DNA from 4 places in the Shewanella sp. Scap07 genome. Region 1 is predicted to be linked to each of the others. Evidence: predicted binding sites of a transcription regulator. Region 1 holds the regulator's gene; each other region holds the start of a gene.

Region 1 (5,688 bases):
TAACGACAGCTTCAACTTGTGTGGCAGCCTCAGGCAAAGTGGCTGGCAAGGTCACGGGAACCTCAGCATCACTGCTACTGGCGCCAGAGTCTGCGCCTCCACCGTTAACATCTGCTGCTTGAACACTATCGCCAGAGTTGTTGCCCCATGCGTTACGCTCGTAAGTCACTACGGCTGCAATTTCGGTTGCAGTTAGCTGCTTAGCAAATGCCTGCATAGCAGTGCCGGCTTTACCATGGAGTACGATATCGATATGTTCACCCACTGGGCCAACAATCAACGGACTGCCAATCAGTGATGGGAATACCCCAGGAAGACCCGCACCATTAGGCTGGTGGCAAGCTGCACAATTAGCTAGATAAACTTGCTCACCTTTAGCCATTAGCTCGTCCATGCTCAATGTGCTAGTTAACGCGGCTTGCGCAGCGGCTTCAGCATCGGCAGCGAGTTGCTTTTGCGCTACGATCCATGCGTCAAAATCTGCTTCCGATAACACCTCAACCACAATAGGCATGAAGCCATGGTCTTTGCCGCACAATTCAGCACATTGACCACGGTAAGTACCGGGTTCGTCGACCCGCGTCCATGCTTCATTGATAAAGCCTGGGTTAGCATCTTTCTTTACTGCAAATGCAGGTACCCACCATGAGTGAATAACATCATCGGATGTCATTAAGAAACGGACTTTTCTATTGGTGGGGATAACTAAAGGTTTGTCGACTTCAAGTAGGTAAGTTTCACTCTTTGTGGCGTCACCCTCAATTTGATCTCTAGGAGTTGAAAGCACACTGAAGAATTCAATGTCATGATCAAAGTAGCTGTAGTGCCATTTCCACTGTGAGCCCGTCACTTTAATGGTGATATCGGCATCACTAGTATCTTCCATTGCAATCAGTGTTTTAGTGGCAGGAATAGCCATTAAAATTAGGATAACGAAAGGAATCACTGTCCATGCGATTTCAACCTTGGTACTTTCATGAAAGTTGGCGGCGACGGCGCCTTTAGAGCGGCGGTGATTGATGATCGAGTAGATCATTACGCCGAACACGACCACACCGATAGCACAGCAGATATAAAGGATCGTCATATGTAGACTGAACACTTTATTACTGATGTCCGTTACCCCTTTTGTCATATTTAGGGGCATATCGGCGGCGAAAATGGGGGGCGTAAACAGCAACGCCAGCAAATAATACAACACTTGCTTCACTAGACTTCTCCTCTGTCAATTGCGAAGGCAACTACAAAGAAGAGCCACACAGTAAGTCTCTGCTCTATGCAAACTCTTCGGTTCCCAAAAAAGCAACGATGACTTCAAAGTGCGTTGGTGGTTTAGCGCGGTGTTGTTATTTGCCAGTTGGCTACCACTCTATGCACTTACGGCTGAATATATCAGTCCAATTTCTACTCTTTTCTCGCACGGAGCTCACTGCATAAGCCAAATTGACGAGAGGAAAAGTGACGACTAAATCGCTCGGATATAACAAATAATCGTTGTTATCTTGTTCTAACTTACTGCCTGTTGAATTTTTGATCAAGATCAAACTTTTAACTTTTATTAAAAAAAACAGCAACAAAAAAGCCTCCCGAAAGGAGGCTTAGATGGGAAAAACAGTCTTATACGGACTAATGAAACGCGCTAAATAACGAACCTTGATTAACGTGAACATCCGCTACTGAGGGTAGCTGAGCAGCAATGTGGTCACTGCCGCTTTCAATTACCACGCCTAAAGCTGTGGCACTTTTTGCAACTAATTCTAGGCGGCGATTGTCGCGGCTATCTAGCATAGGCGCCCAACATATTACTGCGCTAGAGGTGCCACTGGTTAGCGCTTTTTCCATTGCCCATAGCGTTTCTATCTCGTCTTTAGCATGTACCAACAAAATGCGATCCATGCGTACGCCAGCTTGAGCCAACATCTGTTTATAGCCAATATTGGGTGGACTAATTAATACAATCCACTGGCCTTGCTGACTGAGTCGTGCGAGTTCAGGTGTCAGGGTTTGCAGCTCTTGCACACCTTGAGTGTGGCTGGGCATACGTGACACCCCTTTACTGAGTTTGGCTTCATCTTGCCATAGCCCTGGGTGGCGTGGGCTGCTTCCAATCAAGTTGTTCATTGCCAGTCTCCATTTCTAATCACACCTACCGCCAAGCCTTCAATGGTCAGGGATTGGTAGTTTAAGTCGACTTCAATTGGGGCGTACTCTTCATTTTCTGCATGCAGAAATACCGTGCTACCGACTTTTTCGAAGCGTTTAACGGTGACATCGTCTTCTACTCTAGCAACCACGACTTGACCGTTACGGGCCTGAGCCATTTTATGAACCGCCAATAGATCGCCTTCTAAAATGCCGATGTTTTTCATACTGTCACCACGTACTCGCAGTAAGAAATCAGCGGCGGGTCTAAACATGGCTGGATCCACTTGATAGTGCTGCTCAACATGTTCTTGGGCGAGTATTGGCTCACCTGCGGCAACTTGACCAATCAAGGGTAAGCCAGATTCAGACTCATCATCTTCTTGGGTGAGGCGAATACCGCGAGACGTGCCAGGAATAATTTCAATACAGCCTTTTTTGGCTAGCGCTTTCAGATGCTCTTCGGCAGCATTGGCACTCTTAAAACCCAACCTTTTAGCAATTTCTGCACGGGTAGGTGGCATGCCAGTATCAGCAATATTATTTTTGATGAGATCTAATATCTCAGATTGTCTCGGGGTTAGCGGTCTCATATTTAAACCTGTTTTTCCATACAGTACCTGTCAGTATATACAGTATTGTAAGTAGTGCAAGTATTAACCAGTGATTAATTTTATCTATTGCAGCAGGGACTTGGCGATAGGCTGAATTGAACCGTTATCACTGTACGCTGTAATTGTGCTGGGCAGCTAGCAGTATTGTGGTCGGCAGATTAATAATGTGCATGGTTAATAGCGACCTGATGAGTTTTTCTGATATTCTATGGGGCTAACAACGAGACTCAAAAATAATAAACTCATGTCCAAACAAGACTCTATTTGGCGCAAATCACTGCGCTGGATTCAAAAAAAGTTAGTGCACACTATCGTTGTGCCTCATGATCCATTTGCCGATCTTAATTTAGACCCGAGTAGGCCGGTGGTTTATGTGATGAAAACTGAATCCGTCAGCGATATTGCCGCGCTGAGTGAAATTACCGCTAATTTTGGTTTGCCTAGCCCCTATGAACCGCTGCAGGTCGATGGTGAACAGACACCGCGAGTAGTCTGTCTTGAAGGCGCTAAGCCGCTTTTGGGCAAGCGTGCCAGCAACTCGCCTTATTTAAGCACTTTTATGCGCCTATTGGGCGCACATAAACGTCGGCCAGAGCTAGATGTTCAATTGGTGCCAGTAAGCTTGTATTGGGGCCGTACCCCTGGCAAAGAAGATGACACCATGCGTGCGGCAGTGTTGGAGCGTCAAAACCCCACCTGGCTGCGTAAATGTTTGATGATTCTGTTTCTTGGTCGCCACAACTTTGTGCAATTTTCTAATGCGCTGTCGCTACGCCATATGGCTGATGAGCATGGAACGGATAAACGCATCGCCCAAAAACTGTCGCGAGTGGCTCGGGTTCACTTCCATAGACAGCGTAAGGTGATGACGGGTCCTGTACTGCCTAACCGTCAAGCGTTGTTCCATGCGCTGCTTAAGTCTGAGTCGCTTAAAAAAGCCATCGTTGAAGAAGCCAATAATAAGAAGATCTCTGAAACAGAAGCACGCGCTAAAGCGATGGAGTACTTAGACGAGATTGCCGCTGATTACTCAGATAGTCTGGTGCGTATTGCTGAGCGTTTTCTTACTTGGTTGTGGAACAAGCTTTACAAAGGCATCAATATTAAAGGCGCCGAGCAGATCCGTCAGTTGCACCACGATGGCCATGAGATTATTTATGTGCCTTGTCATCGTAGCCACATGGATTATCTACTGCTGTCTTATATTCTCTATTATCAAGGCATGGTACCGCCGCATATCGCTGCCGGTATTAATTTGAATTTCTGGCCTGCGGGTCCCATGTTCCGCCGTGGCGGGGCGTTTTTTATCCGTCGTAGTTTCCGTGGTAACAAGCTTTATACCGCGGTATTTAGAGAGTATCTCGACCAATTGTTCACTAAAGGCTATTCGGTTGAATACTTTACCGAAGGTGGACGTTCGCGCACTGGTCGCTTGCTAGCGCCGAAAACCGGCATGATTGCGATGACGGTTAACAGTGTACTGCGCGGAGTAGAGCGTCCGGTAACCTTAGTGCCGGTTTACCTTGGTTATGATCATGTCATGGAAGTGGCGACTTATCATAAAGAGCTTAGTGGTAAGAAGAAAAAGAAAGAATCAGTTTGGCAAGTATTTGGTGCTATTCGTAAATTGGGTAATTTTGGCCAAGGCTATGTTAACTTCGGCCAGCCAATCACGCTGCACAGTTTCCTCAATGAGCAAGCGCCAGAATGGCGTGAAGAGATTGCTAAAGATCCAGAGCAAAAGCCAAGCTGGCTAACACCTGTGGTCAATACATTGGCCAATCAGGTGATGACTAATATCAACGATGCCGCCGCCGTCAGCTCGGTCACATTAACCAGTTTAACCTTACTGGCCGCAGAGCAGCATGCGCTACAGCGCAGCCAATTAGAGCAACAACTAGACCTGTATCTAACCCTACTTAAGTCACTGCCTTATACCGAGTATGCGTCGGTGGTTGAAGGTGATGGCAGTAAGTTGGTGCAACAGGGGTTAGAGCTGAAAAAGCTCAAGCTCGATAGTGATCCGCTAGGGGATATCATCTCCATTGATGACAGTATCGCGATTGCGATGACCTACTATCGCAATAACATTATCCACTTATTGATTATTCCATCGTTGATTGCCAGCTGCGTAACTCGCGTTAAGCATTGTCAACGTGATGAAGTGATCGCCACTGTTGAAGATCTCTATCCACTGCTGCAAGCCGAACTGTTTATGGGTATTGAAGATGTAGCCCAATACGTTAACCAGGTGCTAGATCTATTTATTGAGCAAGGGCTTGTGCGCGAATCTGGTGAGCTGGTGGTTGAAGCTGACGCAATTAATCAAATGTTATTGCTAAGCAATACCGTGAGCGAAACCTTGCAACGCTATGCGATTATCTTCAATTTATTGGCGACCAAACCGCAGATTGAACGTTCTGATTTAGAGCGTGAAAGCCACACATTAGCGCAACGCTTAGGCGCGCTACATGGTATTACTGCACCAGAATTTTATGACAAAAAACTGTATGGGACTCTTAGTGTGAAGCTAAAGGATTTGGGTTACCTATCTGATAAAAATCAGTCTGATATCCAACGGATCCGCACACGCACTAATGGCTTGCTTCGTGCCTCTGTTAGACAGACTATTGTAGACAGCGTCGCTGCGGAGCAATAAGCCAAATGGCAAATCATATGAATGCTGCCAAGCATAAGGTAGCAGGTAAATCTATTTTAGGTGGGGCAATGATTATTGCCGGTACAGCAGTCGGTGCAGGGATGTTCTCTCTGCCTGTTGTGGGTGCCGGAATGTGGTTCAGTTACTCGTTATTGATGATGGTACTGGTGTGGTTTTGTATGTTGGTGTCGGGCCTGCTGTTACTCGAAACCAACTTGCATTTTGAACCAGGCGCGAGTTTCGACACCCTTACTAAAGATACCTTAGGTAATT
Region 2 (5,688 bases), 1.8 Mb from region 1:
TGGTTTAACTCAGTACGATGGCGCAGCTTCTTATCAACTTGTGCTGCAAGTTGTTGTCCCACGCGAATCTCGCCTTGCGCTAGCTCGCCAATATGCCCTACTGCAGTACCATACTTTTGGGTATCGGTAACATTAAAGCTAACCGCATCTGCACTTAAGGTGCCTTTGTCACCACATTGACCGCCAGATTCACCATAAAATGGTGTTGTCTCTAGTACAATAACGGCTTTCTCGCCCGAGCTGATGCTATCGACAGCTTGGCCATCTACGTAAATAGCGGTAACAGCGCTCTCACCCGTTAAACCGGTGTAACCACAAAACTCAGTCTCACCTTCGATTTTTAAACTGTCATTGTAGTCAGTATCAAACTGACCAGCAGCTTGCGCTCGGCTACGCTGCTCAGCCATCGCAGCTTCAAATCCAGCTTCATCAACGGTGATATTGCGCTCACGGCAAACATCTGCGGTTAAATCAACTGGGAAGCCATAAGTGTCGTATAACTTAAATGCGGTCTCGCCATCGAGTACGTCACCCTTAAGGCCCGTCAGTGCGGCATCTAAAATACCTAGACCACGCTCTAGTGTGCGAGCAAATTGCTCTTCTTCAGCTTTAAGTGATTTTTCAACGATCGCTTGCGTGGCAACTAGGCCTTTAGCAGCATCACCCATCACTTCTATCAGTGTTGGCACCAATTTGTAGAAAAATGATTCGGTAGCGCCTAGCTTGTTACCATGGCGAACCGCACGACGAATAATACGACGCAACACATAACCACGGCCTTCATTTGATGGCATCACGCCATCGGCAATTAAGAAAGCGCAAGAACGAATATGGTCCGCAATCACTCGCAATGACTTTTCTTCAAGATCGCTAACAGATAAGATTTCAGCGGTTTTCTTAATTAGGGCTTGGAAGATATCGATTTCATAGTTTGAATGAACGCCCTGCATAATTGCTGCAATACGCTCAATCCCCATGCCGGTATCCACAGACGGTTTAGGCAGTGGCTCCATGGTGCCGTCAGACTGACGGTTGTACTGCATGAAAACAATATTCCAGATTTCGATGAAACGATCGCCATCTTCTTCTGGCGTACCTGGACGACCACCCCAGATATGATCGCCATGATCATAGAATATCTCTGTACACGGGCCACAAGGGCCGGTATCGCCCATTTGCCAGAAGTTATCAGAAGCATATGGCGCGCCTTTATTGTCGCCAATACGGATAAGATTCTCAGCTGGAACACCAATCTCTTTGGTCCAAATGTCATAGGCTTCATCATCGGTTTCATAGATGGTGACACATAGACGTTCTTTCGGTAGTTTCAACTCTTCTGTCAGAAAACGCCATGCGAACTGAATCGCATCTTGTTTGAAGTAATCGCCAAAACTAAAGTTACCTAACATTTCAAAGAAGGTATGATGTCTCGCCGTGTAGCCGACATTGTCTAAGTCGTTATGTTTACCACCGGCTCGCACACAGCGCTGTGAGGTTGTCGCACGGCTATAATCGCGTTTATCTTCACCCAAAAACAGTTCTTTAAACTGGTTCATACCTGCGTTGGTAAACAACAAGGTGGGGTCATTACCTGGCACTAATGAACTGCTGTCCACGACCTGATGACCGTTATTACGGAAAAACTCCAAGAACGCACTTCTTAGCGCTGCGGTGGTTTGATACATGAAATCACCCTGATTTAGATTAAGCTCACAATAAACAGCTAAAATATACCGAGACTCTCGCTCAGTACTTTAATTCATTAGGCAGAGTTATAGGTTGGGCTGTTATTCTTTTCGACCAAGAGGATGTAAGGAAAAATGTTCTTCACACTCAACTAAAATCTAGCCACCTATCGAAGCTGAGGAGGCATTTTAGCCCCACAGTCTGCACGTTTTAACCGAGCATTATAAGCAGAGTCTAAGCGAACAACCAGAGTTTTAGTGACATTGTGGCAAAATAAAATGCAACGCCAATATGTTACTTTGAATCATGACAAAACCGACGCAAATCAGCACAGATACAGCAAGTAAATAAGGCACTTTTTTGATGGGGCAATAAGCTGATTTATTCTTCTACTGACAGGGCGTAATTAGCTTGCTCATAATCAAAGCCTTGGCCCAAGAGGAAACGCAGTCGCTTGGCACGGGTTGGGTGATCAAGCTCTGTTGCTGAGCCATACTTTTTTTCAGCCTTTTGCCGGGCAATAGCAAACCAGTCACAGTCAGTTTGCGATAACACTTCCGCTATCAGATCTTTGTGCAGACCTTTTTGCTGCATAGACTGGCGAATTTTGTTCACACCGTGGCCTTTGCTGATATGGGACTTCAGCAATAGCGCGGCAAATCGAGCATCATCAAGATAACCACTTTGTTGACAGTGATCGAGTGTGGTCTCAATCTCGTCAGCATCATATTGCTTTTGTTGTAATTTGAGTTGAATTTGTTGGCGGGAATAATCGCGGCGAGCTAACAAGCCAACCGCAATATGCATGGCAGAATGTTTAGGGGCAGCTTTAGTTTGATTGTTAGCATCACTCATCCGCTCCCCCTTAGCCATGTATAACTATCTTAGTGACGGCTTGGTTAGAAAACCTCGCCAGTCTCCATATCGATATTTTCATCACCGGTAGCAGATTCAGCAACTGCTTCACCGCTGCTCAGTAACATGGCACGTAAAGCCGCTTCAATTTCAGCTGAAATCTCTGGGTTTTCAATCAGGTATTTACCTGCATTGGCACGCCCTTGACCGATTTTGCTACCTTTATAGCTATACCAAGCACCGGCTTTCTCTACGAGTTTATGGGCTACGCCTAGGTCAACTAGCTCACCAGTACGGTTAATCCCTTCACCATATAAAATTTGGAACTCTGCTTGTTTAAATGGTGCGGCAATTTTGTTCTTAACCACTTTAACGCGGGTTTCATTACCAATCACTTCATCGCGATCTTTAATGGCACCGGTGCGGCGAATATCTAAACGGACTGAGGCATAAAACTTCAGTGCGTTACCGCCGGTTGTGGTTTCTGGGTTACCGAACATCACACCAATTTTCATACGAATTTGGTTAATGAAAATCAGCAAAGTATTTGATTGCTTGAGGTTACCAGCAAGCTTTCGCATTGCTTGGCTCATCATACGGGCAGCAAGACCCATATGAGAATCACCAATCTCACCTTCAATTTCAGCTTTAGGGGTTAATGCCGCTACCGAGTCAACAATGATAACGTCGACGGCACCAGAGCGGGTTAACGCATCACAAATCTCTAATGCTTGCTCACCGGTATCTGGCTGTGAACAAAGCAAGTTATCGATATCAACACCTAGCTTTTGTGCATAAATCGGGTCTAATGCGTGCTCAGCATCGATAAAGGCACACACTTTACCTTCACGTTGAGCTGCTGCAATAACTTCTAGCGTTAATGTCGTTTTACCTGAAGATTCTGGACCGTAAATCTCTACGATACGCCCCATTGGTAAACCACCTGCGCCCAAAGCAACGTCAAGAGAAAGTGAACCGGTAGAAATAGTTTCAACATCCATCGAGCGGTTTTCACCTAGCTTCATGATAGAGCCTTTACCAAACTGCTTCTCAATTTGGCCTAGTACCGCTGTCAGTGCTTTCTCTTTATTCGCATCAATACTCATAGGTTTTCCTCTTAATCACAGCCTTTGCTGTGCGAACTGTGTGGTGCTGAGCTGGCGTTTGTCTCGCTAGCAGCCTCAATATGCAAACTAGTATACTGTACAATCATACAGTATCAAGTACTGTTGATGATTATTTTTTATCTGCTGATGAATTTGGCTTTGCTCAATGGCTAAGCGACGGAATCGTTTCGCGGGTATTTTTTTATTAATTAGCCGCCATCGACAGCTAATCCTTGCTAATATTGGCGACATATTTTGTGTCGCCAGTCGACGACCTAGTGACAATCGCGGTAGGAACGGTTCAGAGTGAATAAAGCAACAACTCAACATTTAGAAAAACACACACCCATGATGCGTCAGTATCTGACCTTAAAAGCAGAAACTCCCGATATGCTTTTATTCTATCGGATGGGTGATTTTTATGAGTTATTTTATGACGATGCCAAACTGGCATCTGAGTTATTAGGCATTTCACTTACCGCCCGCGGCAAAAGTGGCGGAGACCCCATTCCGATGGCTGGTATCCCCTACCATGCTGTTGAGGGCTACTTAGCAAAATTGGTTCAGCTACGTGTCTCGGTTGCAATTTGCGAGCAGATTGGCGATCCGGCCACTTCTAAAGGACCGGTAGAGCGCAAAGTTGTCAGAATAGTGACCCCAGGTACATTGACTGATGAAGCGCTATTACAAGAGCGTCAAGACAACTTGCTCGCTGCGGTTTATCACGGTAAGACCGGATTTGGATATGCCACCTTAGATATCTCATCAGGCCGATTTATCGTTACCGAACTTGATACTTCTGAAGCATTAGAAGCAGAACTACAACGCACCAATCCAGCAGAACTACTGTATAGCGAAGACTTTAGTGAGATGGCGTTAATCAACCGCTTTAGTGGTAAACGCCGCCGCCCTGAATGGGAGTTTGATTTTGATACCTGTCAGCAACTGCTGCTCGACCAATTTGGCACCAAGGACTTATATGGCTTTGGACTGGGTGAAGTGCGTTTATCGATTCAGGCTGCAGGTTGTTTAGTTCAATATGTGAAAGATACCCAGCGCACCGCGCTACCGCATATCAACTCGATCAGCCGCTTTAATCAGTACGACAGCATTATTTTGGATGCCGCGACCCGTAAAAACCTTGAGCTGACCTGTAACCTGCAAGGCGGCAGTAGCAATACTTTATCTGCCGTTCTAGATAATACCACCACTGCGATGGGCAGCCGCATGCTGCAACGTTGGATACATGAACCGCTACGCGATCACAACGTACTTCGCGCCCGCCATGATGCTGTCGATGAGCTGTTGAACTCTGGGTTATTTGGCGATCTTTCCGAGCAACTGAAGCAACTCGGAGATGTTGAGCGGATCACTGCTCGCTTGGCGTTGCGCAGCGCTCGACCACGTGATTTCGCCCGTTTACGCCAAGCATTAGGGGCACTACCACAGCTCCAAACGACTTTAGGTCAATGCCAAAGTGATCGCTTGCAAAAGCTTGCAAGCTTATTGGGTGAATTCCCCGAAGAGCATGCACTGCTGTGCCGAGCTATCGTTGATAATCCACCGATGTTGATCCGTGATGGCGGTGTTTTGAAGCCAGGCTATGATGCCCAGCTTGATCAATGGCGTGATTTAAGTCAGGGCGCCACTGACTATTTAGATGAATTAGAAGCCAGAGAAAAAGCCGCAACCGGTGCTTCAACCCTCAAAGTCGGCTACAACCGAGTACACGGCTACTATATTGAGGTCAGCCGGCGTGAGTCTGATTTGGTGCCTATGAGCTATCAGCGCAGGCAAACACTCAAAAACACTGAGCGTTACATCGTTGCTGAACTTAAAGAACATGAAGAAAAGGTGTTATCCAGTCAAGGTAAAGCCCTGGCGCTAGAGAAGCAGCTTTGGGAAGCTTTGTTCGATCAGATATTACCCAAGTTAGCGCAACTGCAACAATTTGCCCGCGCCGCAGCAGAGCTTGATGTAATTTGTAACTTTGCAGAGCGCGCAGAGAGCTTAGACTACCGCCGTCCTGAACTGGTTGCCG
Region 3 (5,688 bases), 1.2 Mb from region 1:
CTATTAGCGGTAACCGTAATGGCGCTTCACTGGCGGTTGATTTTGGCGCAACAGCTTGCAGAAACTCAGGTGACAATACTGGCGGTGGTAATTCTGGTCCAGTCACCGCACCCAATAACCTAAGTGGTACTGCAGGTCCTAACACAATTAACCTAACTTGGAGCGATAACTCAACCAACGAAGATAATTTTGTTATTCAGCGCTCTACCGGAGGCTCGCCATGGGCCACGATTGCATCGCCAACAGCAAACACTAGCAGCTACACTGATTCTGGACTTTCAGCAAACACCACTTACCATTACACCATGTATGCCGAAAATAGCAGTAATCAATCGGGCTGGAGTAACACCACCACAGTGGTGACTACTGACTCAGGCACCACACCACCCGATCCAGATCCAAGCCCTAATCCAGACACATTAGCCGATATCTGTGCCACAGAAGCCGAAACAACAGTCACCTCGTTGACTGATGGGGTGCCAGTGTGTGTTCCCGCAGCATCGCAAGGCTATGGTTTTAGCGTATCAACCTTTAACCAAAATGTAAGCAGCATCGCATTTAGCTCAGACCACGGTTTAGGTAACCTAACCTTAGCAGCGAGAGCCAATGGTTGGCCGACATCGGGTGACGACAGTCTTCGTTCTTCACGGGTTGGCAATACTGAATGTGTTGTTCTAACGCAGCCCAATGACGGCTGGAACAACGTGCGTCTAGAAGGGCTATTTAAAGGCGTAAGCTTGGTAGCGGACTTTAATACTACCAGCTGTCGAGTGACCCCAGGTGCGCAAGATCCTGGCAACGACGGTTACGATCACAACGGCGTACACGTATTGGTCTATCCGTTTAGATTTCCCGATCAAGATCTAGCATTTACCACTGCACAAATTAATGCGGAAATGCAGATAACCAAAGACTACTTCACCGAGCAGTCTTACGGTAAATTCAACTTTACCTGGGAAATCAAACCTAAAATCACCATGCCAAATAATCACGGTTACTACAATAATGACAAGTCATTGTGGGGACCGGCATACCGGGCTGAACTAAAAAATGCTGGTGTCGATCCTAACTTCCCAGGTGATGGCACTATCGTGATGGTAACCGCGCCGCCAATTGGTACTGAAGCAACCTACTTCATTAACTCGCAAGCAGGTCCACCATTAATGGAGATCTACACCTACAAAGCCGGCACCATTGCTCATGAAACGGGTCACGCTCTGGGCCTACATCATTCAATGTCTATTGAAGGCGGTAACAGTATTTTGAACGGCAATGCTAACGACACTGTGGTTAACTATGGCAACGTATTCGGACTCATGGGAATGGGGGCACATTCACTTGAAGAAATGAACCTCATGTATAAAGGTTATTTCAACAATTGGATCTCCGAGTCAGATGTACCCACCGTGACATCATCAGGAGTATACCGAATTTATGCCTTTAACCACGGAACGGCAGCGGGCCACAATGCGCCAGGCAATATCGGGTTAAAAATCAAATCCGGTGATGGTGATAAAACCTATTGGGTTGAGTATCGTACCATGCAAAAAAGTGAGGCGGATACCGCACCAGATCTGCAGCTGCGCACCCCATTATTGCAAAATGGTATCTCCATTAACTTGCAAAATTACCTCGATGACAATGCTGCCCCTTGGTATAACCATAATTCATTGTTGTTAGACTCAACACCGAACTCTCGCAGTTCCTCTTGGGCACTGGAAGACTTCAATGATGCGCCATTACAAATCAACCAAACCTTTACTGATCCGTGGAATGGGTTCTCAATTTACCCAGTCGATAAAGGCGGAACATTAGGCACGGCTGACGCGTGGATAGAGGTGCAAGTCACCCTTTATTAAACCATCGTCGTGAAATAACGCATAACATGGGCGATAGTAATATGAACCGTGATATGCATTGATGGCTTAAGGTAATTAATCACAATAGCTGATAATTGCCTTATGCACAGTGGTAAACGCTACGCCAACCCGCGTAGCGTTTTTATATATTTAAAAGTACTTATTACTGTTGAGTACTTAAGCATTGTCACTGTCATACCCACAGCAGTAGCCAAAAGCTTAAAAGCCTAAGTCTAACTGGGCACTAGATTTAGTCGCTGCATCTTGCGCGACCATTTCGCTAGCTAAGCCTACCGATACGCCTAGCAGACGAATGCCTCTGCCTTCGCGTCTATCCATCGCCTGCTCCAATAACTCATAAAACAAGTTAACTGACACTTCATCGCTACGATGTTCAATTGTGGTTTGCTTAAAATCATCAAATTTAAGTTTCACGACTTGCTTATGGATCGGCCGGGTTTTAGCACTACGGCTTACCCGTGCGCCCAACTCTTGAATTAACTGCGGCATCACCGCTTTGCACTGATCTAACGTATGGATGTCTTTTGCCAGCGTGGTTTCAACGCCAACGGACTTACGCTCACGATGGGTAGATAACGCTCTTGGGTCGACCCCTTGCGCGCGCTCAATAAGTACATGCCCAAACTTGCCGAAACGTTGAATCAACTGTGCATGGTCAAAAGCTTGTACATCGGCACAAGTGGTTAATCCCATCTGCTCAAGCTTTTTCGCAGTCACTTTACCCACGCCTGGGATCTTAAGCAGGGGCAAGGTTTTAACAAATTCAGGGATCATCTCTGGCGTTATCACATATTGACCATTGGGCTTATTCAGATCTGAAGCAATCTTGGCTAAAAACTTAACCGGGGCAATACCCGCTGATGCCGTTAACCCGGTAAGCTCAAAAATCTCCTGCCGAATTGCTGCGGCGATTAACGTGGCCGAGCCTTTATGTTGTTTGCTGTCACTCACATCTAAGTAGGCTTCATCCAGTGATAAAGGCTCTATCAGGTCGGTATAGCGTTCAAATACCTGGCGTATTTGCGCCGATGCCTCTTTGTACACATCCATGCGACCAGGCACTAAAATCAAATCTGGGCATAATCGCAATGCGTAAGCCGATGCCATTGCAGAGCGCACGCCAAACTGGCGCGCTTCATAATTACAGGTGCTAATCACCCCACGTCGATCGCTGCGTCCGCCCACAGCAATAGGCTTGCCGCGCAACTCAGGAAAGTCACGCATCTCAACTGCGGCATAAAAGCAGTCCATATCGACATGAATAATTTTTTTCACACAGCACCTCCAACGCCAATATACTGTATATTTAAACAGTGCTCAACTTAGACGGCAACGTTATGGTGATTATTTAACCAATTTAAACGACTGCGTGATAAATGGGATATCAAAAACAAAAAAGCAGCCCGAATGAAGGCTGCTTTTTCTAGGCAGAGTGAATCAAATTACACTTTGAACTGCTGTATGTTTTCAGACAGCGCTTCGGTGACTTGTTGGAACTCGCGTAAATTTTGACTCAGTGCTTCACTCGATGACAATGATTCATCAGAAAGACCACGCACATTCTCGACATTACAAGCGACCTCTTCAGCCACAACAGCTTGTTGACCCACCGCAGAGGTGATCTCAATGGTTTGTTGCTGAATTGCAGTAATCGCACTAGAGATGCTACTGAGTGCTCCTTCGACTTGTGCCGTCAAATCTTGGCCTACATTGGCCTGTTCAACACCAGATTCCATCACCTGCTCCGCCTCTAGGGCATTTTGCTGCAGCGTTTGAATAATCTCTTGAATATTGGCTGTCGAGTCTTGTGTCCGCGACGCTAGGGTACGAACCTCGTCGGCAACAACAGCAAAACCGCGGCCCTGCTCACCGGCGCGAGCTGCCTCAATAGCAGCATTTAGTGCAAGCAGATTGGTTTGCTCAGCAATGCCGCGAATCACACTTAGCACCTCGCCGATTTGTTCTGAGCTGGTCCGCAGGTGGCGCACAACTCCGGCAGCTTCAATCACTTGCTGCGACAATGACGCCATACCTTGACTGGCTTTAGCCACAATCGCGGTACCGGCAGAAGATTCAGATTCTGCTTGTTCAGCAAACTCAGCCGCACGCTGCGCACTATTGGCCATCTCTTGTGAAGTGTGTGCCATCTCAGTCGCGGCAGTGGCCACAGATGCTATATCTTGCTTTTGTTTAGCCACGCTCACTAGCGCTTGCTCGCACACTGACACCGCATTATCAACGCCGGTATCCACTTTTGCGGTTAGGCTTTGCGTCTGTTTCAACATGGTTTGCACTTTAACTGCAAACTGATTGAAGGCATCGCCCAGTTGCCCAAGCTCATCTTCACGTTGCATATGGATCCGCTTGCTAAGATCACTGTCGCCTTCAGCAATATCTTTCATTGCATCAAGTAACTTGTTAATTTGCGACCTAAATGGAATCAACATGACCCATACTGTCACACCCACCAACAACATAATGCCCACAGCTAATATGGTCGCACTCCAAGCCGCTTCATCTACTGGGGCTTCAATGACGTCCATAGGCAACATAAAACCTAAATACCAACGCTGCTGTGGGTAATCAGCACCAACGCTAACGTAACTAACCCGTTGCGGTTCACCTTGATAAGTCACTGTGCCAAACCCAGCGCTGCCGCTGCCATGACGTGCCATTTGCTGAGCTAAAGCACCAAAGCCTTGAGTATCACGGAACTGGGTATCGACTTTACTCGCATCTGTACCCGGTGGAAACGATTCTGTAAATCCAGGGAAATAAACCAGCTTGCCACCCTCGGTGATAAGGAAAGCTTGGCCCTCTCCTTGATACTTAAGCGATGCCAGCAGCTCGCTACCAATCGTATCAATAAGAATGTCCATCCCCCCAATACCAATAAACTGGCCTTGTGAGTTACGGATCACCGATTTTACTGTAGCGGAAATTGAGCCATCATTGGCATCAACAGCGGGATCGGTCACATACATGCCATTCTTGTCGATACCCTCCTGCCACCACGGACGTTTATTGGTGTAGTAGTTGGCGTCGTTGTAACGGCCGTTGAGATCAAAATATTCAAAGGTATTGGCTGAGCCAAAGAATACGGATTTGATGTCGCTATCCGTATCGGAGAAATGACGGAAATACTTAACGACATTTTGATACTGGGGATCATTGTCAATATCACTCAGCCTGCGATCATACTGGGTAAACCAGTCAACCACTTCTGGTGATGAAAACACCGCATCAACCAATTTGGCTTTAGTGACAAAATAGCTGCCAACTTCATGGGATTTGAGATTAACGAGACTGGCAAGATCTGTGTCAATTTGGGCACGAGTACGATCGCTTTCAGCGTTAACTAAATACGCTGAAACCATCACCAGCAACACTGCTAATGCACCAACAATTGCGACCACTAGTTGTAAACTTAATGAGCGTTTAATCAGTCCCATTAGGCATCCTTATTATCATTATTCTTTTACAATCAGCCTATTAATCTACCAGATTTCAAATTAGATTTAATCGCGAAATGTGATCAGCAGCACAAATAAGTATGATGCGTTACCCATGTAGGGGTGAACAGATAATTAGATAAGCAAAGGGATGGATTGACGATATAAAACGTCAACAAATAAAGATAAAACAGTGTGTACCACAGGGAGAAGTAATCAAAAAATGCGCTTTGTCAGCTCTAGTGAACAAAGCGCATACTTAATAGCATTTTGCCTACATTTTAGTCTGCAGATAATTTTGCAAACCGATTTTATCAATCAAACCTAGCTGCTTCTCTAACCAGTACATATGGTCT
Region 4 (5,688 bases), 1.8 Mb from region 1:
AGATCACCGATACTGGCATCGGTATTGAAGAGCAACAACAAGAGTTATTGTTCCAAGCCTTTGGTCAAGCTGACTCCTCTATATCACGCCGCTTTGGCGGTACGGGTCTGGGCCTCATTATTACCAAGCGCCTGATCAATCGAATGGGCGGCCACATAGGCTGTAATTCGGTGCTTAATCAGGGCTCAACCTTCTGGTTCACTTTGCCACTTGAACGCAGCCAGTATCCTATCAGTCAGCCAATTGATACTCACCCTATGGCCAACAAACAGGTACTGCTTTTTGAGCCAAGAGAGTTAACTAATTCCATGCTAACTGAGCTAATGAACTATTGGGATATGCAGGTCACCAATGTCAGCTCAAAACAGCAGCTCGACAATTATTTAGCCCAGCGCAGCCTCACCTATGACTTTGCCATTGTCGGTTGCCATAGTTTTGATCAACAAACAGATGTGGGTCAGGCGCTCCGCAATATCCGCTCTCACGTAGACTACCTAATTTACTTGTGTAGTAGCTCCAGTGCCGATGAACAAATTCGCCAAATACAGCCTTACACTGACGTCGTAATTCAAACACCCGTGACCGAGCGAAGCCTTGCACGAGCGCTAACCAATCCACATAAAGCACCACTGGCGCCAGCACAACTGCAAGAGAGCATCACCGAGTACACCAGTCGTGAGCCCTTAAGTGTACTCGCAGTGGATGATAATCCAGCAAACCTTAAGCTTATCGATACTTTGCTAAAAGAGATTGTCGCCCATGTCACTGTGATCGACAGTGGCCAGGGCGCTATTGAGCTTGCCGCAGAGCAAGTATTTGATTTGATTTTTATGGATATTCAAATGCCCGGCATAGATGGTATTAGCGCCACCAAACAAATTCGTGAACACTCACGTAATCGCAATACGCCCATTATTGCTGTCACCGCGCATGCTATTGCCGAAGAACGTGAGCGCATTAATCAAAGTGGCATGGATGGTTACTTACCTAAACCGATTGATGAAGCGGCGCTACGTGGTGTGATTAGCCGCTGGAAGAGCCGGCCAACCTTTACTCATTTTGACCATAACACCCTTAATTGGGAGTTATGCCTAACCCAAGCCAATGGCAAATCGGAGCTGGCATTAGAGATGCTGCAAATGCTGACCGACTCCATTCCGGCGACCGCAGAGGTATTGCAAGCCGCGCTTGATGAGCTTGATCCGACGCTAATGCTAGCTCATGTTCACAAGCTACACGGCGCCTGTTGCTATAGCGGTGTACCTACGCTTCAACGGCTTTGCCAAGAAATTGAATCAGCACTGAAACGTGACGAACGGTTAGAAAATATCGAACCTGAAATACTAGAGTTACTTGACGAGCTTTCTAAGGTAGAATCGGCAGCTAATCAAGTGATCTCTCAGTTCTCAACAGGTGTTATCGATGAGTAATAAACCCGGTTTTTTCAAAAGATTAAAAGCATTAGAACCCGAGCAGAAAAAACTGTTTGCCATAGCCCTGTGCCAACGTATGTACCCTAATTACCAATTGTTTTCTGAAGTATGTGAATTTGGTGATGCACAGGTATTAGACACAGCCCTAAATCTGTTATGGCAATCGATGTACGACCGCAAGTTAAAGCTAAATATTGATGTCTACCTTGAGCGACTCGATGTCAACACACCAGAGCCAAGTGATTTCGATGTTTATGGCGTCTACCCAGCCATGGATGCCGCAGTAGCGTTAACCTCGCTACTTAGCGCTATGCAAAGCAAGATTGAAGATGACATGACTAACATCAGCAAACTGTCTTCAGCCACTGTGGCCAATTATATTGAGGCGACATTAGAAGATGAGCTAAGCGAAGCTGAGCTTGATGACTATATTTTCAGTCACCCGGTCATGGTTGAAGAGAAAGCCTTACAGTCATCACTACTTGAGATTGTTGAAGACAACCCCAAAATGACACCTGACTTTATTAAGGCATTGCGCAAAGAGATTGTGCAAGCTGGTGTATCCAATATTGGCATAGAAGTCAGCCAAGACTAACTTGTATGCCCATCTAAGCCATGAAAAAGCTCATTTACCAAGGCTACATACTGACTAATAGCCAAGGCAACACTGACTCATGGAAGCTGACCATTGGCGAGCAGCAACGTATTGGCTCGCTATTTGAGCTGCGCCGGCAAATACAATTCTATGAACAGCTCGGGGTCCTACCCGAGCTACGTACCAGCCTATTAGCCGATAAAACAGCGATTAACGCGACGGCTAACAACCCACCTCAAAGTCAGACCTCAATAAAAAAACGCCGTTAAACTTAGGCCTAATGGGCTTTATTTCGGCAAACTGTTAACCTCTACTTTTGTTTGCTATAACCGCTAAGGTAATTTGCCATGAGCCAGATTTATACACCGCTGTTTGTTGTATTTGGCATGATGTTGTGGGGATTTATCACTGACAGAGCTCGGCTTCTACCAGTACAAAGTGCCGATGTGCTCAATCAATACGTTTATTACATCGCCTTTCCCGCCATCATGTTAATTGTGCTGGCCGAAACCTCCTTTGCCGATATTATGCAATGGCGATACATTCTTGGTTATAGTGCAGCAATGGGCTGTGTGTACCTGCTGAGCATCGTGACTTCATACCGCGCGACGCCCAAACGTGGTGATATTGCCGCAATACGCTCGCTCAATACGACATTTGGTAATACGTCTTTTATTGGAATTCCGTTGATGATGATGCTCTACCCTGAGCAGCAACAAGCATTAACGGCAGCGGCAATTGCCAGTCTATTATCGGTGATCATGTTTGCAATTGTGCTGGTGTCTATTGCCCTGCATCAAGGTCAAACAAGCCGCCCTGCTGTCACTGCTATTGAAGCTTTGGCCAAAAACCCAATCATTATTGGCAGTGTCATTGGCACCTTAATATCGGCACTGGATATCACTTTGCCGCTAGCGGTGAGTCAGATTTTGACCCAAATAGGCATGACATCGAGCCCTTGTGCTTTGTTTGCTATCGGTATGGTCCTGAGCATGGCAATGCGCGGAGGCAGCAAACAAAAAGCAATCGGTGCCCGCTCGGCAGTGATTGAACTCAGTCTCATTAATGTAGCTAAGCTGATCATCCAACCATTACTGGTTTACCTTTTCTTTGTTTGGTTAGCGGTAGAACCGCAGATGTTGGTCATGGGCGTGCTGCTAGCTGCGCTGCCTACTGCCGCCAGTGTGTATTTACTTGCTCAGCGCTACGATGTGCAAGCAGGTATTAGTGCTCTGGCGATCACCATCGGGGTACTACTTAGTTTTATTACCCTTCCCATCATTCATCATCTATTGCTAAGCTAAGCTTCGAATAAAAAACCAACAAATTAGCGTTAGCTATTTACTGTATAAAAAATCAGTATATACTGTGCATTAATACAGTACTATGTGAAAGGATGTCATTATGCTTTGTCAGCTCAGCATCAATAACTTTGCAATTGTTCGCTTTCTTGAACTCGATTTTAAAGCCGGCATGACCAGTATTACAGGTGAAACCGGTGCAGGTAAGTCAATCGCCATCGATGCGTTGGGCCTGTGCTTAGGGAATCGAGCTGATGCCAATAGCGTGCGCCCCGGCGCCACTAAAGCCGAAGTGAGCGCGCGCTTTTTAGTCAACGATATTCCACTCGCGAAGCGCTGGTTAGAAGATAATGACCTTGAGCAAGACGATGAGTGTATTTTAAGACGCACCATCGGCAGCGACGGCCGTTCACGTGCTTATATCAATGGTAATCCGGTGCCCTTAACGCAAATGCGCTTAATCGGGCAACTATTGGTGGGAATTCACGGCCAACATGCCCATCACGCCATGCTAAAAAGTGAGCACCAGCTTACCTTGCTCGACAGCTATGCAAACCATAAGATACTCCTAGATGGTGTTGCGGCGAGTTATCAGCGCTGTAAGATGATTGAAAAAGAGCTGCATGCCTTAGAGCAGTCGCAACACGAACGTATCGCCCGTAAACAGTTGCTGCAATATCAAGTTGAAGAACTCGATGAGTTTGCCTTAGGTGAAACGGAGTTTACAGAAATAGAAGCCGAGCATAAGCGTCTTGCTAACGGCACGGCACTTATCCAAACCTGCCAAAACACCCTGTTTATATTGCAAGACAATGAACAAGGCGATGTGGAGTCACAATTAAATAGTGCGATAAGCGAGGCCCAAGAGCTTGCAGGTTATGATGACAGCTTGCAGAGCGTCAGTAGCATGCTCAACGAAGCCTTGATCCAAGTTCAAGAAAGTAGCAGCGAAATTCAGCGTTATTTAGACAGCTTAGAGCTTGACCCTGAACACTTTGCTTTTTTAGAACAAAGGCTATCAAAAGTGATGCAGCTAGCACGCAAGCATCATGTTAAGCCTGAAGCGTTGTATCAACACCACCAACAGCTGAGTCAAGAATTACAAAGCTTAGATTCCGATGAAGATAAGCTCAATGAAATTACCGAGCAGCTCGCCAGCTGCAAAGCCAGCTACTTAACTCAGGCTCAGAAGCTGCACAAAAGTCGATCGCGCTATGCCAAAGAGCTTGATAAGCAAGTCACTCAGTCTATTCATGAGTTGAGTATGCCTAAAGGTAAATTTGTTATCGCCATTAACTTTAATGAAAATGCCTTATCTGCGACTGGCTGCGATCATGTCGAATTTATGGTTACCACCAACCCAGGGCAGCCCTTGCAACCCATTGGCAAAGTCGCGTCTGGCGGCGAGCTGTCGCGAATCGGGTTGGGTATTCAGGTCATTACCGCTAAGAAAGTGTCTACACCAACATTGATATTTGATGAAGTGGATGTGGGAATATCGGGCCCAACAGCGGCGGTTGTCGGCCGTATGTTGCGCAGCTTAGGGGAATCGACCCAGGTATTTTGTGTAACCCATTTACCACAAGTCGCCGGTAACGGGCATCAACATATGTTTGTCAATAAACAGAGCAAGTCCGGGCAGACGGAAACATCGATGACGCCATTGGATAAAGCAGAGCGGTTACAAGAGTTGGCGCGTTTGTTGGGCGGCGATACTATTACCGACAACACCTTAGCCAATGCTAAAGAGCTGTTGCAAAGTTAACCCGTACAGCAAAAAAAGCGCATTGAGCTTTCGCGTAGTACATAACATAACGCCAGCAAATGCTGGCGTTGTTTTTTCAGGTTATTGGCGCGGTTACCCTACAAAATAAACCAAGAACTGTAGACAAATCAGCGCAAAAATACCCGCCAGAACATCGTCAATCATAATGCCAAAGCCGCCATGAACTTTGGCATCAAGCCAGCGTATTGGCCAAGGTTTTAAAATATCGAAAAAGCGAAATAAAGCAAAGCCAATCACTAGCCACATGATGCCAGCAGGTGCAGCAATCATGGTAATGAGCAAACCGGCCACTTCATCCCATACAATCGCACCATGATCATGCACGCCCATATCTTTGGATGCTTTGTCACAGATATAAAAACCAGCAATAACACTGAGCAGCGTTAACCCAATATACCAAGGCAATGATAGCGGCATCATCAGCAAGTAAAGCGGAATAGCCGCCAAGGTGCCAAAGGTGCCTGGGGCTTTCGCCGCTAAACCAGAACCAAAACCAAGCGCTAGAAAGTGGATCGGATTACGCAGTGAAAGCTTGGCAACGTCAGGATCTTTAGTCAGTAAACTCATTAAGAA

Evidence for each region. Region 1 encodes LexA, which represses DNA repair genes until DNA is damaged. Its sites were predicted from a motif close to TACTGTATNNNNATACAGTA; they were not measured.
Region 2: recA (recombinase RecA) is a predicted target of LexA. The motif match lies at 3,741-3,760, and genes of this name have one in related genera.
Region 3: dinB (DNA polymerase IV) is a predicted target of LexA. The motif match lies at 3,177-3,196, and genes of this name have one in related genera.
Region 4: recN (DNA repair protein RecN) is a predicted target of LexA. The motif match lies at 3,393-3,412, and genes of this name have one in related genera.

Annotation. Positions count from the first base shown of each region.
Region 1 is NZ_CP041329.1:4,801,260-4,806,947, reverse strand. It holds gene coxB (cytochrome c oxidase subunit II) at 1-1,210, opposite strand, end outside; gene FLM48_RS21195 (cell division inhibitor SulA) at 1,627-2,121, opposite strand; gene lexA (transcriptional repressor LexA) at 2,118-2,735, opposite strand; gene plsB (glycerol-3-phosphate 1-O-acyltransferase PlsB) at 3,001-5,415, shown strand; gene mtr (tryptophan permease) at 5,421-5,688, shown strand, end outside.
Region 2 is NZ_CP041329.1:1,464,567-1,470,254, reverse strand. It holds gene alaS (alanine--tRNA ligase) at 1-1,685, opposite strand, end outside; gene FLM48_RS06440 (regulatory protein RecX) at 2,068-2,541, opposite strand; gene recA (recombinase RecA) at 2,586-3,647, opposite strand; gene mutS (DNA mismatch repair protein MutS) at 3,996-5,688, shown strand, end outside.
Region 3 is NZ_CP041329.1:3,578,283-3,583,970, forward strand. It holds gene FLM48_RS15640 (fibronectin type III domain-containing protein) at 1-1,859, shown strand, start outside; gene dinB (DNA polymerase IV) at 2,079-3,155, opposite strand; gene FLM48_RS15650 (methyl-accepting chemotaxis protein) at 3,323-5,332, opposite strand; gene bfr (bacterioferritin) at 5,607-5,688, opposite strand, start outside.
Region 4 is NZ_CP041329.1:1,442,647-1,448,334, reverse strand. It holds gene barA (two-component sensor histidine kinase BarA) at 1-1,430, shown strand, start outside; gene FLM48_RS06355 (YjaG family protein) at 1,423-2,028, shown strand; gene FLM48_RS06350 (DUF3319 domain-containing protein) at 2,049-2,297, shown strand; gene FLM48_RS06345 (AEC family transporter) at 2,376-3,332, shown strand; gene recN (DNA repair protein RecN) at 3,433-5,094, shown strand; gene FLM48_RS06335 (phosphatidylglycerophosphatase A) at 5,188-5,682, opposite strand; gene thiL (thiamine-phosphate kinase) at 5,682-5,688, opposite strand, start outside.